DNA from 2 places in the Hymenobacter sp. GOD-10R genome. Region 2 is predicted to be linked to the other one. Evidence: riboswitches for the same ligand, from Rfam matches in the RefSeq annotation. Region 2 holds a riboswitch; the other holds the start of a gene.

Region 1 (11,956 bases), 830 kb from region 2:
GATTACTGACCTAAACTATGGCGCCCACCTCGGTAATGACGCGCTACTCAGCATTTTGCACGAAGCACGGGTGCAGTTTCTACAGCACATCGGTATTCCAGAGTTCGAGCCCGAAACCCAGCTAGGCCTCATTATGGCTGACGTGGCCATCGAATACAAAGGGGAAGGTTTCCACGGCGATATTCTTCATATCCAGCTAGCAGCGGCTGATTTAAACAAGTACGGCTTCGACGTGGTGTACTGGGTGAAGGCGCAGGATGACCGCGAAATTGCGCGGGCCAAAACCGGCATGCTGTGCTTCGACTACAACACCCGCAAGCTCCGTCCGTTGCCAGCGGGGATAGTCACTGGCTTGCCAGAGCATAAGTAAGCGCCTGCTCACATGGCCTTTACGCTCTTACTTATTTCGCCACCCGAAGAGAGCCCGAACGAAATTTCGACGCTGGTTCAGTTGTTTGAAGCGGGGCTAGGGTTGTTTCACTTGCGCAAGCCCTATTGGCCCGAGGCCCAATTGGAGGATTACTTTCGAGCAATACCAGCGCTGTTTCATTCGCGTATCGTACTGCACTCGCACTACGCACTGGCTCAGCGCTATGCGCTGCATGGCCTGCACTTGCCCGCGCGCAGTCGCCACACGTGGCGGCCTAGCTTGCTGCCGGTGGGTCAATCATTGTCTACCTCTTTTCACACATTGGAGGAAGTGCAGCAGCACCGGCGCCACTACGACTACGTGCTGCTCAGCCCCATTTTCGACAGCATCAGCAAGGCAGGTTACGGCAGCGCTTTCGACCTAGGTTCTTTGCCGCAGGCCTTGCAGCAGCTACAATACCGGGCGCAATATGCCCCGCACGTAATAGCGCTGGGAGGTATCACGGCAGAAAACGTTGGCGCGGCCCAGCAAGCAGGGTTTGCGGGTGCGGCGGTGCTCGGCGCCGTCTGGCAAGCGCCCGATCCAGTAGCAGCTTTTCAGGCTATCCGATCAAAAATCAGCTAGGCCGTTGCGCAGCGAGGCGACTTGCTCAAAGCCGTGCGCCTGAAGCAGCCGCACCGCCTGCTGGCTGCGGCGGCCGCTGGCGCAATGCACCACAATGGGCTTGTCGCGGGCTAGGGTAGGCAGCGCTGCCGCGAGTTGCCCCAGCGGAATAAGCCGGCCGCCGATGTTGCGCGTGGCATACTCCTGTTCTTCACGCACATCGAGCAATAGCAGTGCTTTCTCGCCTTTCAGCTGTTGCTTCAAATCCGCTGCCGTGATTTCGGGCACCGCATCCGTTTCACAAATAAGTTGATTATCAATCAGCTCGCATGGTATTCGGTTTGCGGCTACTGCCTCAAAAGCAAAAGTTGTGAAAGCTAAGGTCAAGGCATCCAGCATAAGCAGCCGTCCACTGAGCACCTCCCCTACCCCTGTGATGAGCTTAATCGCCTCATTGGCCTGGAACGTACCTACTATGCCGGGTAAAACGCCGAGCACTCCGATTTCCGAGCAGTTGGGCGAGTCGTCGGGTGGCTCGGGAAAGAGACAGCGGTAGGTTGGCCCACCTTGGTAGTTGAAGACGCTTATTTGGCCTTCAAACTTGAAAATAGCACCGAATACGAACGGCTTGCCGAGCAGCACGCAAGCATCGTTCAGCAAGTAACGCGTGGCGAAGTTGTCGGAGCAATCAACTACTAGGTCGTAATCTGCCAGCAGCGTGCGGGCGTTGGCAGCAGCCAGCCGAGCTAGGTGGGGCTGCGCGGTGATGAACGGGTTTTGCGCCCGCAGCTTTTCCGCCGCTACTTCCGCTTTCGGGCGGCCGACATCGGCCGTCGCGTAGAGGACCTGGCGCTGCAAGTTGGTTTCGTCTACCGTGTCGAAGTCGAGCAACCCTAAGGTGCCGACGCCGGCAGCGGTCAGGTATTGAAGCACGGGGCAACCTAGGCCACCGCACCCTACCACCAGCACGCGGGCAGCCTTCAGCTTCTGCTGGCCCTCCAACCCGATTTCTGGCAGGCGAATGTGGCGGTCGTAGCGACGAAATTCGGCAGTAGTCATAGTGGAAAAGTTTAGCAGAATGATGTAGAGGCACATACTTGTGTCTCAATCGTTGCTGAGGTTGTTTAAGCTGCGTCGTTTGGGTGCCAGTCGTTCAACGACGAGACACAAGTATGTGTCTCTACACCGTTTTTTAACGTGCTATAGCCATCAGCGCCGCATCCCAGTCCTTCCAGACGGGTTCATAACCTTGGCGGCGCAGCATGGCGGCAATTTCTTGGGGACTGCGCTCGTCGGAAATCTCGAACTGCTCCAACGACTCCGGCTCCACGATGTAGCCGCCGGGGTTGGTTTTGGAGCCAGCGCTGATCGACGTGATACCTAGCCGCACAATATGGTCGCGGAAAGTGGGCGTCTCGCGAGTTGAGATGGACAGCTCTACTTCTTCGTTGAGCAGACGGTAGGCGCAAATTAGCTGCACCAGCTCGCGGTCAGTCATTTCGACTTTGGGCTGAAGCAGACCTTCGGCCGGGCGTAGGCGGGGGAATGATAAGCTGTACTTGGTTTGCCAGTAGGTGCGCTCCAAGTAATCGAGGTGCAGGGCCGTGAAGAAGCTGTCGGTGCGCCAATCTTCCAACCCAAATAATACGCCTAGCCCCATCTTGTGCACGCCGGCTCGACCTAGCCTGTCCGGCGTTTCCAGGCGGTAGTAGAAATTCGACTTTTTGCCTTTTGGGTGGTGCTTTTTGTAATCATGCTGATGGTAGGTTTCCTGGTATACCAGCACCGCGTGCAAGCCTTCCGGCACTAGTAGCTCATACTCTTCCTGATCCAGTGGCTGCACTTCCATAGAGATCTGGGCGAAGTGCGGGCGTAGCACCTGAATAGCTTTGCGCAGATACTCAACGCCTACAGTCTGGTTGGCCTCGCCCGTTACCAGCAGCACATGCTCGTAGCCCCAACACTTCAGCACAGCCGCTTCTTGTAGCATCTCCACGCCGCTGAGTGTGCGCCGCCGGATCTTGTTATCGAGGCTGAAGCCGCAGTACGTGCAGATATTCTGACACTCATTCGACAGGTACATAGGCACATACAGCTGCACCGTGTTGCCGAAGCGCTTGCGCGTGAGCTGGTGGCTAAGCTGGGCCATCTGCTCCAAATAGGGCGCGGCAGCCGGCGAAATCAACGCTTTGAAATCTTCCAGCGTACGCTTAGGGGCGCGCAAAGCTAGCTCTACATCCGCAGCTGTTTTGGTGTAGATGCTAGCTTTGACGTCGTCCCAGCTGTGCGCGTCGAAGATTGGGCGGAAGCTCATAGTCAACAGAGTTTAAGGTAGTCCGTCATGCTGAGCCTGTCGAAGCATCTCGCTCGCTTCGTTGCAGACGTCAGCACGCGAGATGCTTTGACAGGCTCAGCATGACGATCTTTGTGGGTGTTCTAATCCAGAAAAGCCGTTAGTGGCGAGCTAGCTTCTGCGTGCGCTACAGGTGCCGCAAGCCGCGCCTCATACGCCAACCGTCCGGCTTCTACTGCCATCCGAAAAGCATGTGCCATTTGCACCGGCTGACCCGCAACCGCAATAGCCGTATTCACCAGCACCGCATCGGCACCCATTTCGAGAGCCGCCGCTGCGTGCGAAGGCGCTCCGATACCCGCATCGACTACCACCGGCACCCGGCTCTGGCCAATAATGATTTCCAGAAACTCCCTAGTTAGCAACCCTTTATTACTACCAATGGGCGAACCTAGAGGCATCACGGCAGCTACGCCTACTTCCTCTAGGCGCTTGCACAGCACCGGGTCGGCGTGAATGTAGGGCAGCACTACAAAGCCTAGCTTTGTCAGTTCCTCGGCCGCTTTTAGCGTCTCGACGGGGTCGGGGAGCAGGTACTTGGGGTCGGGATGAATTTCGAGCTTGATCCAGTTAGTCTCCAGCGCTTCGCGGGCCAATTGAGCCGCAAACACAGCTTCTTTAGCGGTCCGCACACCGGAGGTATTTGGTAGTAGGTTGAACTGTGGGTGAGCTAGGTGGCGCAAAATATCGTCCTGGCTATCTGCTACATCCACACGCTTCAGGGCTACGGTCACCAGCTCCGAGCCGGAAGTCAGCAGCGCTTCTTCCATCAGCTCCGCTGAGCTAAACTTGCCGGTGCCAGTGAATAGGCGCGACGTAAAGGTGCGACCGGCAATCGTGAGCGGCTGAGTCATCATACAACAGTAGGTAAACTGGCGAGAGCTGTTAAGAATTGAGTTGCCGCGGCAGCCGGATCCGCCGTGCCCGACACCGCGCCCGATACAGCAACGCCGTGCAAGCCCGTAGCGCGGAGTGCCTCTACATCCGACAGAATGATGCCGCCAATACCAATAATCGGCACCTCAAACCCGGCGGCACGACACTGAGCTAGCAGCGTTTGGTAGCCTTCCAGCCCAAGAATGGGACTTAGATTCTGCTTGGTAGTCGTAAAGCGAAACGGGCCTAGCCCAATGTAATCCACCTTAGCCGCTACCAAGCCTTCGATGTCGGCGAACGTGTTGGCTGTGCCGCCGATAATGTAGTCGGGGCCAAGAATAGCGCGGGCTTCCTGCGGCGGCATGTCTTGCTTGCCAAGGTGCACGCCATCGGCCCCTACTGCCTGAGCTATTTGCGGGTTGTCGTTGATAATGAGCTTAGCGCCGTGTTTACGGCACACCTGCCGCACGTCCAGGGCGAGTTGTTCCCAGGCAGCATAGGAGAGGTTTTTCACCCGTAGCTGCACCCAGTCGACACCGCCTTGGCAAGCTAGGTCAGCTAGCGCGGGTGAGTCGGTTATATAATGAAGTCGGCTAATTTGCATGTTGTCTTCTTGGTTCGTGTAGCGCGGACTTTGTCGTTCGCGTCCGCTTTCATTCACCTCTGTCTTTCCAAGCGCGAACTACATAATTCGCGCTACCGCGTGGTATCCTAGCAGCGTATCGGTACTGGCCAGAAATGCACTAGTGTAAGTCTTCCCTTCGCGGCACGCCTCTACCAGCGAATACCCTTTCGCCAGCCCCGCCAGAATAGCCGCCGATAACACGCAGCCGCTACCGTGTTTTTCGCCGTGCGGTAGGCGCGGCGCGGTAAAAGCGTGCTGGTCGCCATCCACGAAGAGGATATCGGTAGCAACATCCCCATCTGCGTGGCCACCTTTCAGCAGTACCGGACAGAAAGCGGCAACTGCTGCCGCCGATTCTTCGGCGCTGGCAGCCGGCCACAGACGCAACATCTCTGGGCGGTTGGGCGTGAGCAAGGTTAGCTGTTTACATAGTGCCTGTACAAGCGCCTGCCTAGGTTCGCTGTGAAAATCATAACCAGCGCTAGCTTTCAGCACTGGGTCCCAGATGATCTGCACCCGTGGTTGTTGCATCTGCAGCCACTCAAGCAGTTCAGGCAAGTGACCTAGGCTCTCGAACAGCCCAATCTTTACCCACTTAATCGGGAAGCGAGTAAAAAGCAGCCGCGCTTGATCTAAGATGGTAGCCGCTGGCACCCAGCTTACTTGCTCAAACTGCACGTCGTTCTGCACCGTCAAAGCCGTGCACACACCTAGGCCATAGACGCCGTTGGCCTCTATGGTTTTGCAATCAGCCAGTAAGCCGGCTCCGCCGCTAGGGTCGAAGCCAGCAATGCTGAGGGCATATGGGCGAGAAAGTTGCATTGATCAGCTTTGCTTTTGTTAGACAGTCATGCTGAGCTTGCCGAAGCATCTCTACCGCCTCGTTGAACGATTAGAGTTAGCACTGCATGCGAGATGCTTCGGCAAGCTCAGCATGACGGTCTGATTGATTACAGATAAATCTCGCTACCCTTTTCCACGAACTCCCTGGCCTTTTCAGCCAAGCCTTTCGTTAGCGCATCATCCGTAGCCACATCTTGCGCAGCGGCGAAGTCGCGCACCTCTTGCGTGATTTTCATCGAGCAGAAATGCGGACCACACATCGAGCAGAAGTGCGCCACCTTGGCGCCTTCGGCGGGCAGCGTTTCGTCGTGGTACTCGCGGGCGGTGTCGGGGTCGAGGCTGAGGTTGAACTGATCTTCCCAGCGGAACTCGAACCTAGCTTTGCTCAGGGCATTGTCACGGTACTGCGCGCCGGGGTGACCTTTGGCGAGGTCGGCAGCGTGGGCGGCAATTTTGTAGGTGATTACGCCGTCCTTCACGTCCTTCTTGTTCGGCAAACCTAGGTGCTCCTTGGGCGTCACGTAGCACAGCATGGCCGTCCCGAACCAGCCAATCATGGCCGCGCCAATGGCTGACGTGATGTGATCGTAGCCGGGGGCAATATCAGTCGTCAGCGGACCTAGGGTGTAGAACGGCGCCTCGTGGCACTCCTTCAACTGCTTGTCCATGTTCTGCTTAATCAGGTGCATGGGCACGTGGCCAGGGCCTTCGATCATTACCTGGATGTCGTGCTTCCAGGCAATTTTGGTCAGCTCGCCGAGGGTTTCCAGCTCCGCGAACTGGGCGGCATCATTCGCATCGGCAATGGAGCCGGGGCGCAGGCCATCGCCGAGTGAGAACGCCACGTCGTAGGCCTTCATGATTTCGCAGATTTCCTCGAAGTGCGTGTAGAGAAAACTCTCCTTGTGGTGAGCTAGGCACCACTTCGCCATGATGGAGCCGCCACGCGACACAATGCCCGTTACACGCTTGGCCGTCAGCGGAATGTACGCTAGGCGCACACCCGCGTGGATGGTAAAGTAGTCGACCCCTTGCTCGGCCTGCTCGATGAGCGTATCGCGGAACAGCTCCCAAGTCAGGTCTTCGGCCTTGCCGTTTACTTTTTCGAGCGCCTGGTAAATTGGCACCGTACCTACTGGCACCGGGCAGTTGCGGATAATCCACTCGCGGGTTTCGTGGATATTCTTACCCGTGCTCAAATCCATGAGCGTATCGCCACCCCAGCGGCAGCTCCACACGGCCTTATCTACCTCTTCCTCAATGCTCGACGTCACAGCCGAGTTACCGATGTTCGTGTTAATCTTCACCAGGAAGTTGCGCCCGATAATCATCGGCTCGCTCTCCGGGTGGTTGATATTGGAGGGAATAATAGCCCGGCCAGCCGCTACTTCGTCGCGCACAAACTCGGGCGTGATGAAGCCCTGCGGCGTGTTCGCCCCGAAGCTGTAGCCTTCGTGCTGGGTTTTCAGCGCGTCATCATTGGCTATCTGGTCGATGCGCTGGTTTTCCCGGATAGCGATATACTCCATTTCGGGCGTGATGATGCCTTGCTTGGCGTAGTGCAGCTGCGTCACATTTTGCCCCGACTTAGCCCGATACGGCCGCCGAATGTGCTCGAAACGCAGGTGGTCTAGCTTCTCGTCATCGGCGCGAAGCTGCCCATATTCAGATGATACGCCGGGCAGTTCTTCCACGTCGCCGCGGTTCACAATCCACTCTTCGCGCAAACGGGGCAGCCCTTTTTTTAGGTCGATTTCCGCGTCTGGGTCGGTGTAGGGGCCGCTGGTATCGTACACCGTTACGGGCGGGTTCTCCTCTGTGGGGTTGGTGAAGTCGAACTTGCGTTGGGTGTCCGTCAGAACGATTTCGCGCATCGCCACCCGAATGTCGTAGAGTTGGCCGGGCACGTAAATCTTGCGCGAGCCGGTCAGGGGCGCGCGTTCCACCAGCGTCTGCTGGGGTGCTTGGTCTTTTTTCATCGTAAAAAAGAAGGAGGGGAAATGCGCGGCCTAGCCGCCCTGCGTTGCGCGGATTACGGTAATGCGGTCTTGGGCTTGGAGGGCATAGCTAGCCCAATCCGTGCGGGGCACGACCCGGTCGTTCACGGCTACTGCTACGCCGCGTTGGTCGGCGAGCTGTAGCTCGGTAAGGGCAGCCGCCAACGTGGGTTCCACGGTGGCTTCGTGCGGTTTATTGTTGACGTAGAAAACCATTGAGCTAGGTTTAGCTGGTTGATTGTCAATACAATAAACTTCAGTAGGTGCACGCCCCAGCACACAGGCTCTCGCTTCTCACTTTTCCCTTCGCCAGCATTACCTGGATCAGGTTCTAAGGGTATTTCTCAGTCCCGCGCGGCGGAACACCCCTAAAGTTTACTGCGAGCAAGGTAAGCGGATTTATTTTACTTCCACAAATAAAATTGCGAAGTATACCAAGGTCTTATACCTTACTGAAGACAACCGCACACCACCTAGCCTCTCTTAATTTATACCACATAGAACGGCCCGACCGTCGGCCATCCCTGCTGCTTCTACACTGTTCTTTTCAACCTCAAGTACTATGAAACTCAGTTCTTATTGCCTGGTATTCTTGCTATTTAGCTGCTCCGCCTCCAATGCTACATCATCTGAGGAAACAGCGGCTACGTCTATTGCGGCCGTTACCGCGTCGGCTGCTCAACCCATGGTGCTACAGGAAGTAATGGAGCAACATGTTTTTTCTAATCGGAGTAAGCCCGATCAATTCAAACTTCAGCTAAAAGGCAAGGACGTACTGACGGGTACGGTGAATTTGAGCATCGTATCGGCCGAGGGCGAAACGCTGTGGAACGACCAATTTCCCGCTACTTATCTCTTGGATTACGGCTTCGACACGTACGCTGGCGACAGACCAACGGACGCGCAGCGCACCGCTTACATCCAGAAGCGCATGAAAGAATTCTTTGTGGACGACAGCTTCCTGAACCAAGCAGTGAAAGCAACCGACAAGCTTGATACGAACTATACCGCAGATAAAAAGAGCTGGGAAGAAGCCAAACAAACTGGCTTGCCCGGCTTTTTCTACAACATTGGCGAAGAGAATGGCCGCCGGTTGGTTTACTCCCCGAGCCAGCGCAAGGCAGTTGTAGTACAGAGCTGCTGCTAGCACAAACAACCTAGGTCGTGTAGCGCGAAGCTCCCGTTTCGCGCTGCGTTGAACGAAATTGTTGTTACCAACCTAGATACTGGTCGCTCAACGAGGCGCGAAGCTCCTGCTTCGCGCTACACCGTTCAACGATGAGGCGCAAAATATTGCGTCTCTACTATCCAAAGGGAACCCAACTGCCTGCTAGGTTGTATCTTTGCAGCTATGATATCCTTGCCTGTACTCACCAAACGCGACATCCGCAAACTCACCCCCGACGAGCTCAAAGCCTTTATGGTGGAGCACGGCGAAAAACCGTTCCGCGCCAAGCAGGTGCTGGAGTGGCTGTGGAAAAACACGGCTTCGTCGTTTGAGGAGATGAACAACATCTCCCTGAGCACGCGGCAGTTACTGGATCAACACTTTGCCATCAACGGGGTGAAGGTGCAAAACCAGCAACTTTCCAACGATGGTACCATTAAGTCGGCGTTCCGGCTGTACGATGGCAATATTGTGGAGGGTGTGCTCATTCCGCACGACACGCGCATGACAGCCTGCATCTCTTCGCAGGTGGGCTGCTCGCTCACGTGTAAGTTTTGTGCCACGGGCTATATGGAGCGCAAGCGCAACCTCGACGCGGCCGAGATTTACGACCAAGTAGTACGCATTCGGGAGCAGTGCGAGTCTCAGTACGGCACGCCGCTCACCAACATCGTGTACATGGGCATGGGTGAGCCGCTGCTGAACTACGCCAACGTCGTGAAGAGCGTGGAGCGCATCACCGCTCCCGATGGCTTGAACATGGCCCCGCGCCGCATCACGATCAGCACGGCCGGCATTGCCAAGATGATCAAGAAGCTAGCCGACGATGATGTAAAGGCAAACTTGGCCTTAAGCCTGCACGCCCCGAACGACGCGAAGCGCAACGAGATTATGCCGATTAACGAGGCTAACTCATTGGCAGCTTTGAAGGAAGCATTACAATACTACCACCAGGTAACAGGTCGCAAAGTAACCTACGAGTACATCGTATTCGAGAACTTCAACGACACCTTGCAAGATGCGGAGGAGCTGTTCCAGATTACGAAGTGGTTGCCTTGCAAAGTCAACCTCATTGAGTATAACCCCATCGAAAACGCTAGCTACCGCAACACCGGCGATGATAAGCTGGTAGCGTTCCATAAGTACCTAGCCGACCGCGGCGTGCAAACCAACGTGCGCCGCTCGCGCGGCAAAGACATCGATGCGGCCTGCGGACAGCTCGCTGTGAAGCAGAAACCAGTAGAAGCTTAGGATATTTTCTCCAACAAAAAGCCCCACGGTTGTAGAACGGTGGGGCTTTTTGTTTAAGTAAGTATTACTTAACTGCATGTGCAAACTTCCTATCACCAAACAAGTAGCTTACCCCAATATCTGCACCTCCGAAAGGCGTGCCCCACCCAAAGAAGAAAGGAACTAGGTTCTTATTCAGAAGTAATTGCGTTCCGAGCGTTACATGCGGTGCGAGTAGATAACGCAAGCTGATTCCTCCTACAAGGTGTGGTTGAATTGCTTTGTTGATCGGATAGTTATACGTCTGCGAATAAGTTGAAGAAGTTTGAAAGGTTGTCTCTTTTTCGCGCCCATGTACGATAGTAATACCCGCTAACCAGTCGAATTGCAAACGCCGCTGTGTTTGGCTTTTCCGGAAGCGAGCTAACAGCGTTACTGCCGTACTGCGTGTATCTCTCTCCGTTCGGTAAGTATATGTTTCACCATTCAGCACGCTGGTGTTACTTAAATTCTTGATCTGACGACTGTATCGAACCTCCCCCTGAAGCGCAACACGCGGTTTGATTGTATAGCCTATCGCTAAGTAGAGTGGTTCTGCCTCGCAGTAAGGCCTATTAACCGAATTATAGCTGTGATAAGTAGCTCCTACTCCCACGTACCAGTACTTAGGGGCTGCCGCTGTATCCGGAGGCAATGCTTGTTTTCGAGCAACGACACGCTCCTCCTGCTTTTGTTCATACAGCGTTTGTTGGCATTGCCTTTCAATAGAATTTCGTACCTGCTGAAATTCGCGCTCGGAGTAAGACCGGGTACGCACCTCGCCATTACGGAGCGTAACCTGCAACAAGATAGAACCGCGCGTGCTGTCGAGGCTTGCGAAACGAAAGAAGCTAGCTTTCTGGAAGTCATCCAAACGGTATGCGGAGAATAGACCAAACGCTAGCTTTTCCTGCTGATCGATGACTTCACCAACTATTGGATGCACGGTCACGATCCTGCTCACTTCTTGCTGCGCGTAAGCTGCATTACCTAGCATACAAAGGCTGAGCACGCTCACTGTTTTTGCAAAGGCAGATAATTGATGTCGCATAAAAAATTATATCTCCCTAAAACACCCTGATTATTTGATGGACACAAGACTTCCAAGTGATTATTTAACAATCATTTACCGCGCTTTACCAAAACGATAGGCTACTTCCGCGTAAACAGGATAAATACCGCCTACTCCTGTTCCGTACAGAAAACCTAGGCTGCCGCTAAGCCGAGTGGCCGCTACTCGCAGACCGAACAAGCCCGCAAAGCCTCCATCGAAGATGTACGTCTCATCGAGCAGCGAAATGCGCCGGGATATCCGCGTGGCTCCACCAACTACAACTATTGGAGAGCTGCTTAAATCCCCGGAAGCAAAGCCGTAGCCTAGCCCTAGCGTTAGGTTGTTGTCGGCTGTTCCGTAAGTACCTAGTCCGTACCCAAGCCCTCCACTCGACCCAAAAATGTTTGCGTAGAGCACGCCCCCACCGACGTGTAACTTCTCACTTACCGGAAAGCCAACTTTCGGCGTTAGTGCAAAGGCATTAAGCCCAACGCCTGGCAACAACGGAATCAAGGCACCGACGGAAATATTATCGGTGATACCATAATTAGCACCTAGAAAGAAGATATCAATGTCTTGCACGTAGCCTTCGCCTTTGCGCAACGTGCGCGCAGTAGGCGCAAAAAAGATGCGCGTACCATTGCCCAACGGTTCCCACCCGCGGCTTATCTGCGCGCCGGAAAGCAGTTGCAGCCGTTGGATGTTGGACTTCTGAATGGTAACGCGACCTAGGTCTTTGGTCGAAAAATCCAGTTCATTGTCGCGCCGCGCCAACAGCACACCGATGAAGCTGTTGCC
Region 2 (11,956 bases):
CGGTCCGGGCGCGGCTACGCTAGCAGCGAGCGGAGTAGCTAGGGTTAAACTCAGCGCAACTAATCTGATGGGGTACCAGCGTCGAGAGAAAGGTACGCGGTTGTTCATAGGCCGAAATCGTTTGCAGTGGGAATAGAACAGGTTAGGGAAGAGCAATAAGAAACCTAGCACGCTCGCAAAAGCGTGTTATCGGATGGCAGATGGTTGGCTTCCTAGCAGCGGCTAGCTTGCCGTTGGGCGGGAGGCGGCGCTAGTAAAAGCTAGCTACCGGTGGATAATTGAACTAGGATTTAGCTGGCTGTTTGCAGCCCGTACTCTCAAAGATTATTTGCGCGTCATCCGCTCGTTTATAGCTCGCATTCAAGGCTTTGCAAAGAATATCAAGCTGTTCAAACAAGGGCTCATTCTCGAAAGCAATGGTAATGGTGCAGTCGCGGAGTTTGATGGGGTCGTACACGATGTTCACCCCGTATACCCTTTCCAAGGCGGCCAGCACCTCCGCCACGGGGCGCTTCTTGAAGTCGAGTGGCTGCGGCGTCAGCGGTGTCGGTTTTGCGACAAGCTCTTTGTCAAGTCGCTCATTCCTAGCTAGGTATACTGCCTGCTGATTGGGCAGAAGTACGACCCCTTTGAAGCTAGGTTGCGCGGGCGTGGCATCCAGCTGAGCGCCCTTGCGGGGCTGCACGGCTACGCGTCCTTCGCGCACGGCTACCCTGGCTTCTTGATTGGCATAAGCCGTTACCAGAAAACTCGTGCCTAGCACCGTCGTCAGAACCTTGTCGGTGTACACTAGAAATGGGCGGGACGGGTTTTTGGTCACCTTAAAGAAGGCTTGCCCTGTGAGATATACTTCGCGACGAGCACCAGCCAAGCCCTCCTTGTATTGCAAGCGGCTACCAGGGTACAACGTCACGCGGCTGCCGTCGTGAAGCGTGAGTTCTTGTTCACGTTCAAGGTTATTCACCTGCCGCACCCATTTCGCAGAAGCTAGGTCGGCCGCACGTTGGCTGCGCTGGAGCAGCCACCAACCCAGCCCGAGGCTAAGTACCAAGATGGCGGCGGCCGCCCACCGGCTCGCCTGCCCCTGCCAGAAAGAAAGTGGCCGCGACACGACCGGCATTTCCTGAACAGGTGCCACCAACTCTTCGTCGGCGGTGAGTTGCATGATGCGTTGCCACATGGCGGTCCGCACTTCTTCGTGCAGGCTGCGGTCGAGCACCAGGTTTTCTTCCTGCCCAAGCTGCTGGCTCCACTTTTCCACCAGCTGCCGCTCACCCGGTTGGCTATTGCCGTCGAGGTAGCGCTGGAGCAAGGCTTCAAATTCAGCTTGGGTCATCATACAGGAGACAGAAAGGCTTCTATAGAGGAAGACGCGCAACCGCTAGCAACCCCTAAACTCCTGGTAAACTTTTTTCAGACTTTCTTTTCTAAACCTAGCTTTCAGTCACCCAAACACTTTACGATCAATCAGTTGAATATCTAATAAAATAATTGATCAACGCACAAGTTTTATCAAACAAACAGGAACAACGCCGCTACCAGTGTGAAGTCGCGCAGGTAAACGCGCAGTAGCTTCAGAGATTTGGTAAGGTGATATTCCACTGCTTTAGACGACAGATTCAGCTTCAGCGCAATTTCTGCGACTGGCACGTGCTCCAACCGGCTCAGGCGAAAAATCTCGCGCGACTGCTCAGGCAATTGCAGCAAGGCTTTGGCAAATGCTTCCGACAGATCAGAAGCGGCCAGAACGTGTTCCGTTTCCTGACTCGCCTCACTTTGGTTACGGCGGCAGTAGTCGGCGTAAGCGGCGCGCACCTGATGGGCGCGTAAGTATCCAATAACCCGGCGGTTGATGGCGGCCAGCAGGTAGTACTCTAGCTGCTGAATAGCGTGCTCGGCCCGCTTGTGCCAGAGGGTAGCAAACAGATCCTGCACCAGCTCCTCGGCTATTTCCCGTGACTTCAACTTCCGGTAGGCCACCGCAAACACGCGGTACCAATAACGCTCATACAGCTCGGCGAAAGCAGTTCGGTCGTCGGCTACCAGCGCTTGGAGCAAGGCGTCGTCGGTCCAGGAGATATACGTTCGCGGGGGTAAAGAATTCACTGAGCGACTACGGTGCGGAATATTGAAAAGAGGAGCTTCTAGTAAATATACAAGCGCGTAGCTACAAACTATCAGCAAAAGGCTACGTGCTATTTACTGTATTTACCGACGACAAACGGGCAAAACCTACCTCGCCTAGGTTTGCTAGGTTGAGCAACAGAGCCCTGCAAAAAAGCACAAACCGCACTAGCATCGTTGCCAGTGCGGTTTGTGCAGTATAGTAACGCTAGGCCGCTGTTGCGCTATACCTAGCTTTCTGATGTGAGCTACCTGTTATTCGCCGGTAGAAGGATAGCTTACTCTTGGTTGCCGCTGCGGCTCCCTTTGTGGCCGCTCTCGCCATGGTCGCCGCGCGGCCCACTCGCCTGGTGCGACGATTGAGCGCTCGGTGTATTCAGATGCGGCTGCTTGCTCTGGCCACCGCCTTGAGTTCCAGTATCACTGGGGCTAGCAGTTTTGTCGCCAACGGCGCCGCCGGGTCCGTTGTTGTTGGAGCCAGAGCCCGTCACGACAGTAGCCACCCCATCGGAAGTACCGTCGTCGCCGGTGGTGCTAAAATCCTGGTTGCCATCCCCGTCGCGGGTGCGCTCATGGTGTGACCTAGGGTCGTTGCGGTCGGGCTGAATACGCGACTCAGGCGTCTCGTGGTAGTCTTGGTTGGCTTGTGCGCGGCGCTCCTGGCGGCGCGATTCTGCATTTTCGTGTTCCGGTTGCTGATCGTTGGTTGCCATAGCTCATGGGTGGTTGGTGGAGCTACTTTATACGGCAATCAGCCTATGCAAGCCAGTTTGAAACAGTACAGATTTTTGGGCTATGTAGCTGACAAACATACTGTTCAGCTTTCATAGCCTTCACAAATCCAGCTTACCTAGGCTGCGTTATGAAGTTGCACGCCGGCGGTTTGGAGCACTACCTGAAAGGGCACGCATTGGGCCGTCATGCAGCCGCTGCTCACCAGCGGGTCGGCGTTCATAACAGCTTCAGCCATCGCCGATGATTCGGCCTCGAATAGTACTAAGCCAAAATTGGCCTGCCCGCCCACTCCGGCGAGTTTGAGCAACTGGCCAACTTGCAGGCGTTGCAAATGCCGAAAATGAGCGGCTAAAATATCGGCTTCCGCCTGCGCGGCTTCTGGGCAAGAAAGGGTACCACCAACAGGCAGGAGTAAATAAGCGTAGAGTGACATGAGAGATTATACTAGATAGGATTCTGTTTTCTTAAGACCAGAGCTGCTGATCTAGGCCTATCAGAAACACAGGACATGCCACTATCCCAAAACATATAATTTTTACTATACAATGTAAGCAAGATACTATTCTGCCTGTTTTTCGTTGTTGATTGCACGCTCGATCCGCCCGCCCCAAATCAATATGAAACTTGGTAGATCCAATACTTGGAAAACTAGCTGTGGCTATTGGCGCTTCGCCTAGCTTCGTACGCCTACCTGCGCCACCAATAGTGTATTATTAGTCGAAGCTCCTGCTGTTATTCTCTTCATCTCAACTTCTCTCCTGCTTCATGCTAAAACTGCTTTCCGCAACCAGCCTGTTCTTGTTAATTGGTGCTTCTAGCTATGCTCAGAAAGCTTTTACTTCACAGTACGTTATGTTGGTACGTGAGCTAGATAACGAAGCCATATCTGGGCCGAAGCCTTCCTTAACGCTTATCGAGCCGAATGGCTCCTTTACAACCATAGAGTTGCCGAAGCTCGTCGTATCCAGCATTTCCAAGAAAGATCTCAGCGCCACACTCGCGCAAGGCCGGGCCGATTCAACTTCTACTCTGGTACGCCGCACGCGTTACCTCCGCAACTACATTTACCAAGCAGAAGTGAAAAAGCTTAACGAGCTAGGTACCCAGGGCTGGGTATTGGTTAACACGTTACAGGAAGGCAGCATTGTCCGGTACTTGCTGCGGAAGGAGACGCCGAGCCAGCAATAGAGCAAGTACTTACTTACTTACTTACTGCTGCTCACCCATGAGCAGCACTTCCATTTCCAGGTAGAGCCACTCGTCTTCCCACGCTTTGTGCGTGAGGCGCCCACCTAGCTTAAACCCAGCATCAAGCAGCCGGGCAACGGTTTCGTTGCGACCTTCGGGCAGGTAGCCTAGCCACATGGCGTTAGAGTCGGCGGTGTACACGCGCACGGCCCAGTCATCGTAGGTGCTATCGGCCTCGCGGGCTAACGTGAGGGCTTGACCCAGTTGTAGGTTTGGCTCGTAAGACTTCAAGCCCTCACGGTGCGAGGTGCCCGCTATCAGACATTCGAGTAGAACTAAAGAAGAGGCGGAAGGCGTGGCAGCCATAGCAATGTGTCTAAAAAAGCTAGGTTAGAAATCAGTGGCTAATATATACGATAGGTGGTGTGATTAGCGCGTTAATCGTGGTATGCTATCAATATCGCCTCCAGCTTACGCCATACCTTACCCTTTCGGCTATAGATGCACAGCTCTTCCCGGCCACCAGGCAACCCAATGTTGATAACAGCTTGTTTGTGATTTTCAGACAGCAGTGGACAGGATATCTTATATAAATCCCTGCTGCCGTATTGCTTTACCAAGGTATCTCGCACCCGATATTCTATAAAATCGGCTACTGGTAATTCTATATGCTTGCTTACACGTTTACGCAAAGCCGTAAGTGTATCAAATGCTATTATCTTCACTCCTTTTGAATGAAGTTTCGTTTGATCAAACTTAAACTTCATGGCGTCTGGCAGTTGCTGACGCATATAAGCTAGGTCAGCCAGTGATAAGTAGTTAAGCAGCGACGTTCTAATGAATTCATAGCTCCGATTTTCAATCTTTAGCGTCCGATACGAATCATAGCCTGGGTAGATGTGATCCAATACAAGCATAGTTGCAGCTATACTATCATTAGCTACACGTGGCTTGTGCTCTACATGTACCTGGCTTTTTGCTTGCTTTTGCAAGTAGTGAAGTAATTGCTGCCGATAATCGTCCAAAACTGACTCTGCCAGTTGATAAACCAACTTTTCGGGTATCCGCTGGCCCACACACGAACTACCATGCTTAAGGAGAAATACTAGCAAGCAAAGCAGATAAACCTTCATAGCCATTACATAAAATAAAGCGGCTGCTCCAACTAGGTAGAGCAGCCGCTTCAGTGGTACACAAATCTACTTAAACGCCTGAATACCCGTAATATCTGCACCCGTAATGAGCAGGTGGATATCGTGCGTGCCTTCGTAGGTGATGACCGATTCTAGGTTCATCATGTGGCGCATAATGGGGTACTCGCCGGTGATGCCCATCCCGCCGTGGATCTGGCGGGCTTCGCGGGCTACTTCTAGCGCCATGGCTACCGAGTTGCGCTTGGCCATGCTGATTTGGGCGCTGGTGGCTTTGCCTTCGTTTTTGAGGGTACCTAGGCGCCACGCCATCAGTTGAGCCTTTGTGATTTCGGTAATCATCTCGGCTAGCTTGCGCTGCTGAAGCTGGTAGCTGGCAATGGGCTTACCGAACTGTTCGCGCTGCAAGCTGTACTTCAGCGCCGATTCGTAGCAGTCGATGGCGGCACCGATAGCGCCCCAGGCAATACCGTAGCGCGCCGAGTCGAGGCAGGAAAGTGGACCGCGCAAGCCTTCTACGTTGGGTAGCACGTTCTCCTTGGGGATACGCACGTTGTCGAACACCAGCTCGCCGGTAATGCTGGCGCGCAGGCTCCACTTGTTGTGGATTTCGGGCGTGGTAAAGCCTTCCATGCCGCGCTCCACAATCACACCTTTGATGCGGCCTTCCTCGTTTTTGGCCCACACCACTGCCACTTGGCACTCGGGCGAATTTGAAATCCAAAGCTTGGCGCCGTTCAACAGGTAGTAGTCGCCTTTGTCTTCCAACTTGGTCACCATGCCGCTGGGGTTGGAGCCGTGGTCAGGTTCGGTAAGGCCAAAGCAGCCAAGCCATTCGCCAGAAGCTAGCTTAGGCAAGAACTTGCGGCGCTGCTCCTCCGAGCCGTATTGGTAGATCGGGAACATCACCAGCGAGCCTTGCACCGAAGCCGTGGAGCGCATACCAGAGTCACCGCGCTCGATTTCCTGCATGATGAGGCCATAGCTAATGTAGTCGAGGCCACCGCCGCCGTACTCCGTCGGGATGGTTGGACCAAAGGCCCCTACCTCCCCAAACTTGCGCACGATTTCCGAAGGGAAATGCGTCTCCTGCGCCCACCGCTCGATGTTCGGTGAAATCTCTTTCTTCACAAAATCGCGCATGCTCTGGCGGATGAGCTTATGCTCTTCGGTCAATAAACCATCGAGGTCGAAATAATCGGTGAAGCCGGCGGCGTTAGTCGAGCCGCGTTGCGCGCTGTGTGCTTTGGCGTTCGGAGAGAGAATATCGGCTTGGGAAGACATAGCAAAGTAGTTAGGGGTGGTTTTCAAAGATAGGAAGTTACCAGAGCTAGGTCGAACAGATCGAAATAAAAACGCCTGTCATCCTGACGCGGGAAGGACCTTACCACGTCAGAACGAAGTCGTAACAACGGTTCGTTCAAATGTGATAAGGTCCTTCCCGCGTCAGGATGACAGACGGGTTTAAACGTTGTTTTTCGAGCGTTAAAACTTCACACCGACGGAAGCCAGCACGTTGCGCGTAGCTTGCGGGAAATACCAGTTGAAGGTATCGAGGCCGCCGCTGGCACCTAGGTAGCTGTAGGTGTAGCCGTTAGCGACGTACTTGCGATTCAGCACGTTATTCACTAGCAGACCTAGCTCAATCTCCTTCACGAACGTGGGATGAATCGAGTAGCGCACCCGAAAATCCATTACCTGGTAGGGCATGATGCGGCGGCCATAGTTGGCCGAATTGTCGAGGTACTGGCGGCTAACGGTTTTGTAAAGCAGTGCCACACGCAAACCTTTCAGCGGCTGTCCTTCCAACGTGTGCGCCGAAACCACCGAGGGCGAGTACGAAATAGTAGAGGTGCGGGCCTCCGCTACTACAGGATTATAATCAGCATCATACGTTACGTCGCGGTAGCCTAGGATGCGGTTACGGCTCACCGTGATGGTACTGCTCAGGCTGATTTTGTCATTGGCCGAAGCAGAGCCTGTTAGCTCTAAGCCCGTGCGGTAGCTGCGTGCCACGTTGGTCCGCAGGGCCGTGCCTACGTCGTTGAGCTGGCCCGTGGCTACTAGCTGGTTGCGATAGTGCATGTAGAAGTAATTGGCCTCCAAACGCAACGCTGTGCGCTGACCTAGCAGGTTTGCATCAGACCTATTGAGGCGGTAACCGGCTTCGAAGTCGTTTAGGCGCTCGGCTTTGGCAGTTTGGTCGCCGGCGGGGCGGTCGGTAAAGTCGGCGCGGATGGGCTCACGCTGGCCCACGGCGAAGCTGGCGTAGAGCTGCTGCCCCTCGGCCAACGCATAGGTTGCACCGGCTTTGGGATTGAAGAACGTGTAGCGGGCGCGGGTCGTCACGTCGTTCTGGTCATCCTCGATGCCGTTGATGTTGTACGTGATGTGGCGCACCTGCACGTCGCCGTACACACCTAGCTTGGGCAGCACCTGCCACGTGGCGCGGGCGTAGGCGTTGTAGTCGGTTTTAGTAGCGTCGTTGAAGTAGTAGCGGTGGCGGATGTTGCCGTTAGAAGCGTACTGCGCCCAAATCACCTCGCCGTAGTGGTCGTTGTCGAAGCGGTTCCAAGCGCCGCCGAAGGTTGCTTGCAGCTTGTCGTTGTCGCGGGGTTGGTAGTTGAGCGCGAAGGTGCCACCGTAGAAGTAGTTATCGAGCCACTTGCGGTCAATGAGGTTGGTGCGCGTGATGGTGTCGCCGCCGATAACCACATTAGCTAGGTTATAAGCCGAAAAACGCCGATTCGTGCGGTAGTTTTCGTAGTAGCCGAAGCCCCGCGTAAGGTGCAGCGCGGCTCCAATATTCCAATTCTCTCCTAGCCCCTGCGAAAGGTGCAGTTGATAGTGATTCTGCTGGTAGTTATCGGTTTGGTTATCGTAGGTGTAGTAGCTGTAGCGCCGGCCTTCTTGCAGCACCCGCGCCGCGTCGGCCTCGCTCAACTCGCCGTTGTCGATGTAGTTCTGCAACAGCGCCCGGTTGCCGGTGATGGCAGGCTCGGGCACGCCGTTCCAGGCCTGATAGGTTTTCTCGCGGCCTGAGAAGGTGATAAACTTCAGCAGCGTGTTCTTGGCCTGATAGCCGGCTGAGAAATAGTAGGACTTTAGATCCGAGGAACCTCGGTTCATGTAGCCATCCGAAGCCACGCGCGACAAACGCCCATCGACCATGAAGTGCCCGCCGAGCAATCCCGTTCCGAACGACACGTTGTTGCGCCACGTGTTATAGGAGCCGTAGGTGTTCTGGGTTTCGGCGTAGGCCTCGCGGCGCACATCGAGGGTCGAGATATTGATGCTGGCGCCAAACGCCGCGCCGCCGTTCTGGCTGGTACCTACGCCGCGCTGCACTTGCAAGCTGTTCACCGACGAAGCTAGGTCGGGCAGGTTCACGAGGAAGGAACCGTGCGACTCGGGGTCGTTCAACGGCACCCCGTTGATGGTCATGTTGATGCCCGTGTTGCTCGTGCCTCGAATGCGAATATCCGTGTAGCCCACGCCCGCGCCGGCGTCGGAGTTTACCACCACCGATGGCGTTTGGTCGAGCAGGTAAGGTAGATCTTGGCCGAAGTTGCGCTTGGCTAGGTCTTGGCGGCTGAGGTTGGTGTAAGCGGTAGCGGTGCGCTCGTTGGCACGCGAGGCCGTCACGAGGGCTTCGCCGGTCAGCACCCCGCTTGGCTGTAGGCTGAGCGTGAGTTGTTGAGCCGTGGGCTGGCCTTCAATACGGCGGACAAGGGCTTGGTACCCGATGAAGGTGATACGCAGTTCGTGCGGGCCAGCGGGTACGCTAGGTACCGTAAAAGCCCCATTAGCATCCGCAGCTGTGGAAACGGGTGCGCCATCTAGCAGCACAGTAGCGCCCGGCAACGTGGCACCCGTACGAGCGTCTGTCACGGAGCCCGACACGGGTCCTTGTGCCCAAGTCGAAAGCGGTAGCGCCAGAAGCGCCGCGCCCGAAAGGAAGAAGTGTTTCAAGAAGAACTTGATAAGGTAGAACGAACCCAGCGCCAGGGGTCAGCGCAGCAGGCAGTTACGTTCGCGGATCGTTTGTTCCCTTCGCCGGCATTACCCGGATCAGGTTCAATGGGTATGATCTCAGCCCAACTGGTTTCATTACTGAAACAGTAGGCACCCCTAAACTTGTACTAGGCTGCAAAACTAGACCGCGCCGTTGCTAGTTCCAAACTGCGGTAACGGGTTCTTTATTTTCGTCTGAAAATCATCTACCTTAGGTATGAGAATAGGCGCCCGTTTTTTTGGTCGCAATCGAAAACAACTCCGCACTTTCTCCCGTTATCTTTCTACTGTCCGCGAGACCATCTTCCTACCGATTCGTCTTTATTTCGCCTGCCATGATCAGCTTAATCTACACGCTCGTGGTACTTGCCATTTTGGCCTACTTCATGGTGGTGCCGCGTCGTCGGTTCCAGCGCCCACCCTCGCCCGATAATGACGATGATGGAGGCGAACCACTCGACGGCGGCCTCCCGGACCTAGACCTCCCCCCCGGCATCAGCCGCCCCATCAACGATTGGGAGCCCGACTATAACCGGCGCCCCAAAACGCCGCACCCAAGCACGCCCCTGCTATCGTAGCACGATCCCCAAACGTCTCGAAGACGAGACAGGCCCTTTCTGTTATCCCTTCTTGCCCATTCAGCTAGGCTGACTGTGCGCAATATGGATAGCCGAAAGGGCCCTCGCTTTTGGGAAGTAATAAACGTAAACTACGGTAGTGCCTTCTGCATGCGTACGTAGGCAATAGGGCCTTTGTAGAACTCGGGGCCTTCTGGCAGCATACCGAACTTATAGTACAAACCGGTTGCTTCTTGGCGCGCATCACATGCAATAGTGCGGGCACCTTGTTGTGAAGCTTCTTGCATCACCCGCGTCAGCAATTCCGAGCCAATACCTAGGCGTTGGTAGCGAGGATCGACGGCGAACTTCCGAAACCGCGCAGCCTCGCCATTCACGAACAAGGAGATGACTCCTACTAACTGTTCTTCCTGAAAGGCACCGAAGTGTAAGCCTTCGTTGTCTTCCGCAATCTTGACGTAGTCAAGCGGCTTCTCGGGCCACAGCACCGAATGCCGCAGCCAGTACGTGTCCTCGGGCTGAATTGTGCGAATAGTAACGAGAGAAGGCATGCTACTAGGTGCTTAAAAATCCTGGCGGAAACGCGGACGAGTGCGTTGCTACTCCACCGTTATCGTGTATTCGGCCGTGAAGTTCTGCCTAGGAGCTAGGGTCAAGATGCCTTCCTTATCGGCTAGCTCGCCTGAGTCGCCCACGGAGCTAGCAATACCTTGCCACGGCTCGATGCAGACAAATTCGGCGCCGGGCCCTTTCGTCCAGAGACCTAGGTAGGGGAATCCATCGAAGCGCATGCTCACGGCGCGTTCCGAACCATATTTTCGCAGGGCTAGTTTTGAGAAATCAAACTTCTTCAGCACCAGCGCATCTTGAGCGAACAGCTCGTAGGTGAGCGGCAGCTCGGTGGCATTGGTCAGCGCGGGTTCGGTTTCGCCGTTGAGCAAGCCACCTTCCAGCAAGTAGCGCTCGAACGTTTCGGGTGCATCGAAGGCAAAGTAGTAGTCCTCGAACTGCTCGCCGGGCAGCAGTGGGCACCGAAAAGCTGGGTGCGCCCCGATGCTAAACAGCAGTTCCTCGCTGGCGGGATTCTGCACTTCCCAACCTACAGTAAGGGTGGTATCCTTCAGCCGATACGAAATGCGCAGCACAAAATCGAAGGGATACACAGCGCGGCTTTTTTCATCAGCGCGCAGCTCGAATATGAGCGTATCAGCGGTTTGCTGGGCTAGGGTAAACTCCTGGTCGCGGGCAAAGCCGTGTTGCGAGAGTTTGTACGACTGGCCCTTGTACTGGTACGTATCCTGCGGCAACCGCCCCACGATGGGAAACAGCACCGGCGCATGCCGCGCCCACACAGCGGGGTCAGCCTGCCACATGTATTCGAGGTTGCCGAGGTCTTTGCGGACAAAGCTGCTGAGCTCAGCGCCTTGGGTTTGCACCCCAACGCGGCATTGGTCGTTTTCGAGAGAGTAGGTCATGCGGTGAAAATAAGAAGGGAGCGGAAAGCTAGGTAATGCGCTACTGATTACGATGACGACGCAGAATCGGCGAGCAACTTATCCACCAACGCACAAGCCCGCGCCAGCCGCTGCTCCCCCGAACCACTGATTTCGGCAAAAGGAATACCTAGCTTTTGTAGCTCCTGCTGGTACAACGTGTAGAAATACTCCCGCATGTGCGGGTGTTCGCGCAAGGGGTCCGGCTCCCAAGGAAGGTCGATGTTGAGCAGCAAGGTTAGGTCGTGGTGCTGCTCGGCTAGCTTTTGCAGAATCCAGGCGGGACACTGGCCAAACGCGTGTTCCGCCCAGATCTTTATCACCAGCAAATCGGTATCGACGAATACCACGCGGTGGGCGCCAGCAGCGGTGGCTTCCTCGGCGGCGAGCTGGCCGCGGGCAATTTCTTCTAGGTCGGCTAAGGTGTAGTGGGGGCCGTGCTCGTCGAGGTACACGCGGGCGTACTCGGGTACCCACGTCGTGCCATAGTGCTCGGCTAGCTGCCGACTTAAGGTCGATTTGCCCGTTGACTCGGGGCCGGTGATGGCGACGCGTATCATCTTAGGAAACGGGCAGCGGCGCGCTGGTTATTGAATCAGCTTTGGCCTTCGCCTCGGCACGGCGCCACTCTAGGTAGCCATACGTAGCCAGCACCAAGTACACGGCGTACAAG

Evidence for each region. Region 2 has a riboswitch for thiamine pyrophosphate ahead of SD425_RS04530 (TonB-dependent receptor). Riboswitches for the same ligand answer to the same signal wherever they lie in the genome.
Region 1: it holds a riboswitch for thiamine pyrophosphate, as region 2 does, so the genes downstream of both, thiS (sulfur carrier protein ThiS) here and SD425_RS04530 (TonB-dependent receptor) in region 2, are expected to answer to the same signal.

Annotation. Positions count from the first base shown of each region.
Region 1 is NZ_CP141184.1:254,245-266,200, reverse strand. It holds gene SD425_RS01115 (thioesterase family protein) at 1-370, shown strand, start outside; gene SD425_RS01110 (thiamine phosphate synthase) at 383-994, shown strand; gene SD425_RS01105 (HesA/MoeB/ThiF family protein) at 980-2,032, opposite strand; gene thiH (2-iminoacetate synthase ThiH) at 2,166-3,287, opposite strand; gene SD425_RS01095 (thiazole synthase) at 3,410-4,180, opposite strand; gene SD425_RS01090 (thiamine phosphate synthase) at 4,180-4,806, opposite strand; gene SD425_RS01085 (hydroxymethylpyrimidine/phosphomethylpyrimidine kinase) at 4,885-5,649, opposite strand; gene thiC (phosphomethylpyrimidine synthase ThiC) at 5,778-7,649, opposite strand; gene thiS (sulfur carrier protein ThiS) at 7,680-7,883, opposite strand; TPP riboswitch at 7,952-8,047, opposite strand; gene SD425_RS01070 (hypothetical protein) at 8,230-8,814, shown strand; gene rlmN (23S rRNA (adenine(2503)-C(2))-methyltransferase RlmN) at 9,019-10,086, shown strand; gene SD425_RS01060 (hypothetical protein) at 10,151-11,155, opposite strand; gene SD425_RS01055 (hypothetical protein) at 11,231-11,956, opposite strand, start outside.
Region 2 is NZ_CP141184.1:1,080,716-1,092,671, reverse strand. It holds gene SD425_RS04575 (TonB-dependent receptor) at 1-108, opposite strand, end outside; gene SD425_RS04570 (FecR family protein) at 284-1,339, opposite strand; gene SD425_RS04565 (RNA polymerase sigma-70 factor) at 1,513-2,106, opposite strand; gene SD425_RS04560 (hypothetical protein) at 2,403-2,837, opposite strand; gene SD425_RS04555 (YciI family protein) at 2,975-3,292, opposite strand; gene SD425_RS04550 (hypothetical protein) at 3,625-4,047, shown strand; gene SD425_RS04545 (HIRAN domain-containing protein) at 4,069-4,413, opposite strand; gene SD425_RS04540 (hypothetical protein) at 4,485-5,180, opposite strand; gene SD425_RS04535 (acyl-CoA dehydrogenase family protein) at 5,247-6,482, opposite strand; gene SD425_RS04530 (TonB-dependent receptor) at 6,684-9,170, opposite strand; TPP riboswitch at 9,228-9,341, opposite strand; gene SD425_RS04525 (hypothetical protein) at 9,548-9,790, shown strand; gene SD425_RS04520 (GNAT family N-acetyltransferase) at 9,922-10,341, opposite strand; gene SD425_RS04515 (aldose 1-epimerase family protein) at 10,390-11,265, opposite strand; gene SD425_RS04510 (ATP-binding protein) at 11,313-11,843, opposite strand; gene pnuC (nicotinamide riboside transporter PnuC) at 11,845-11,956, opposite strand, start outside.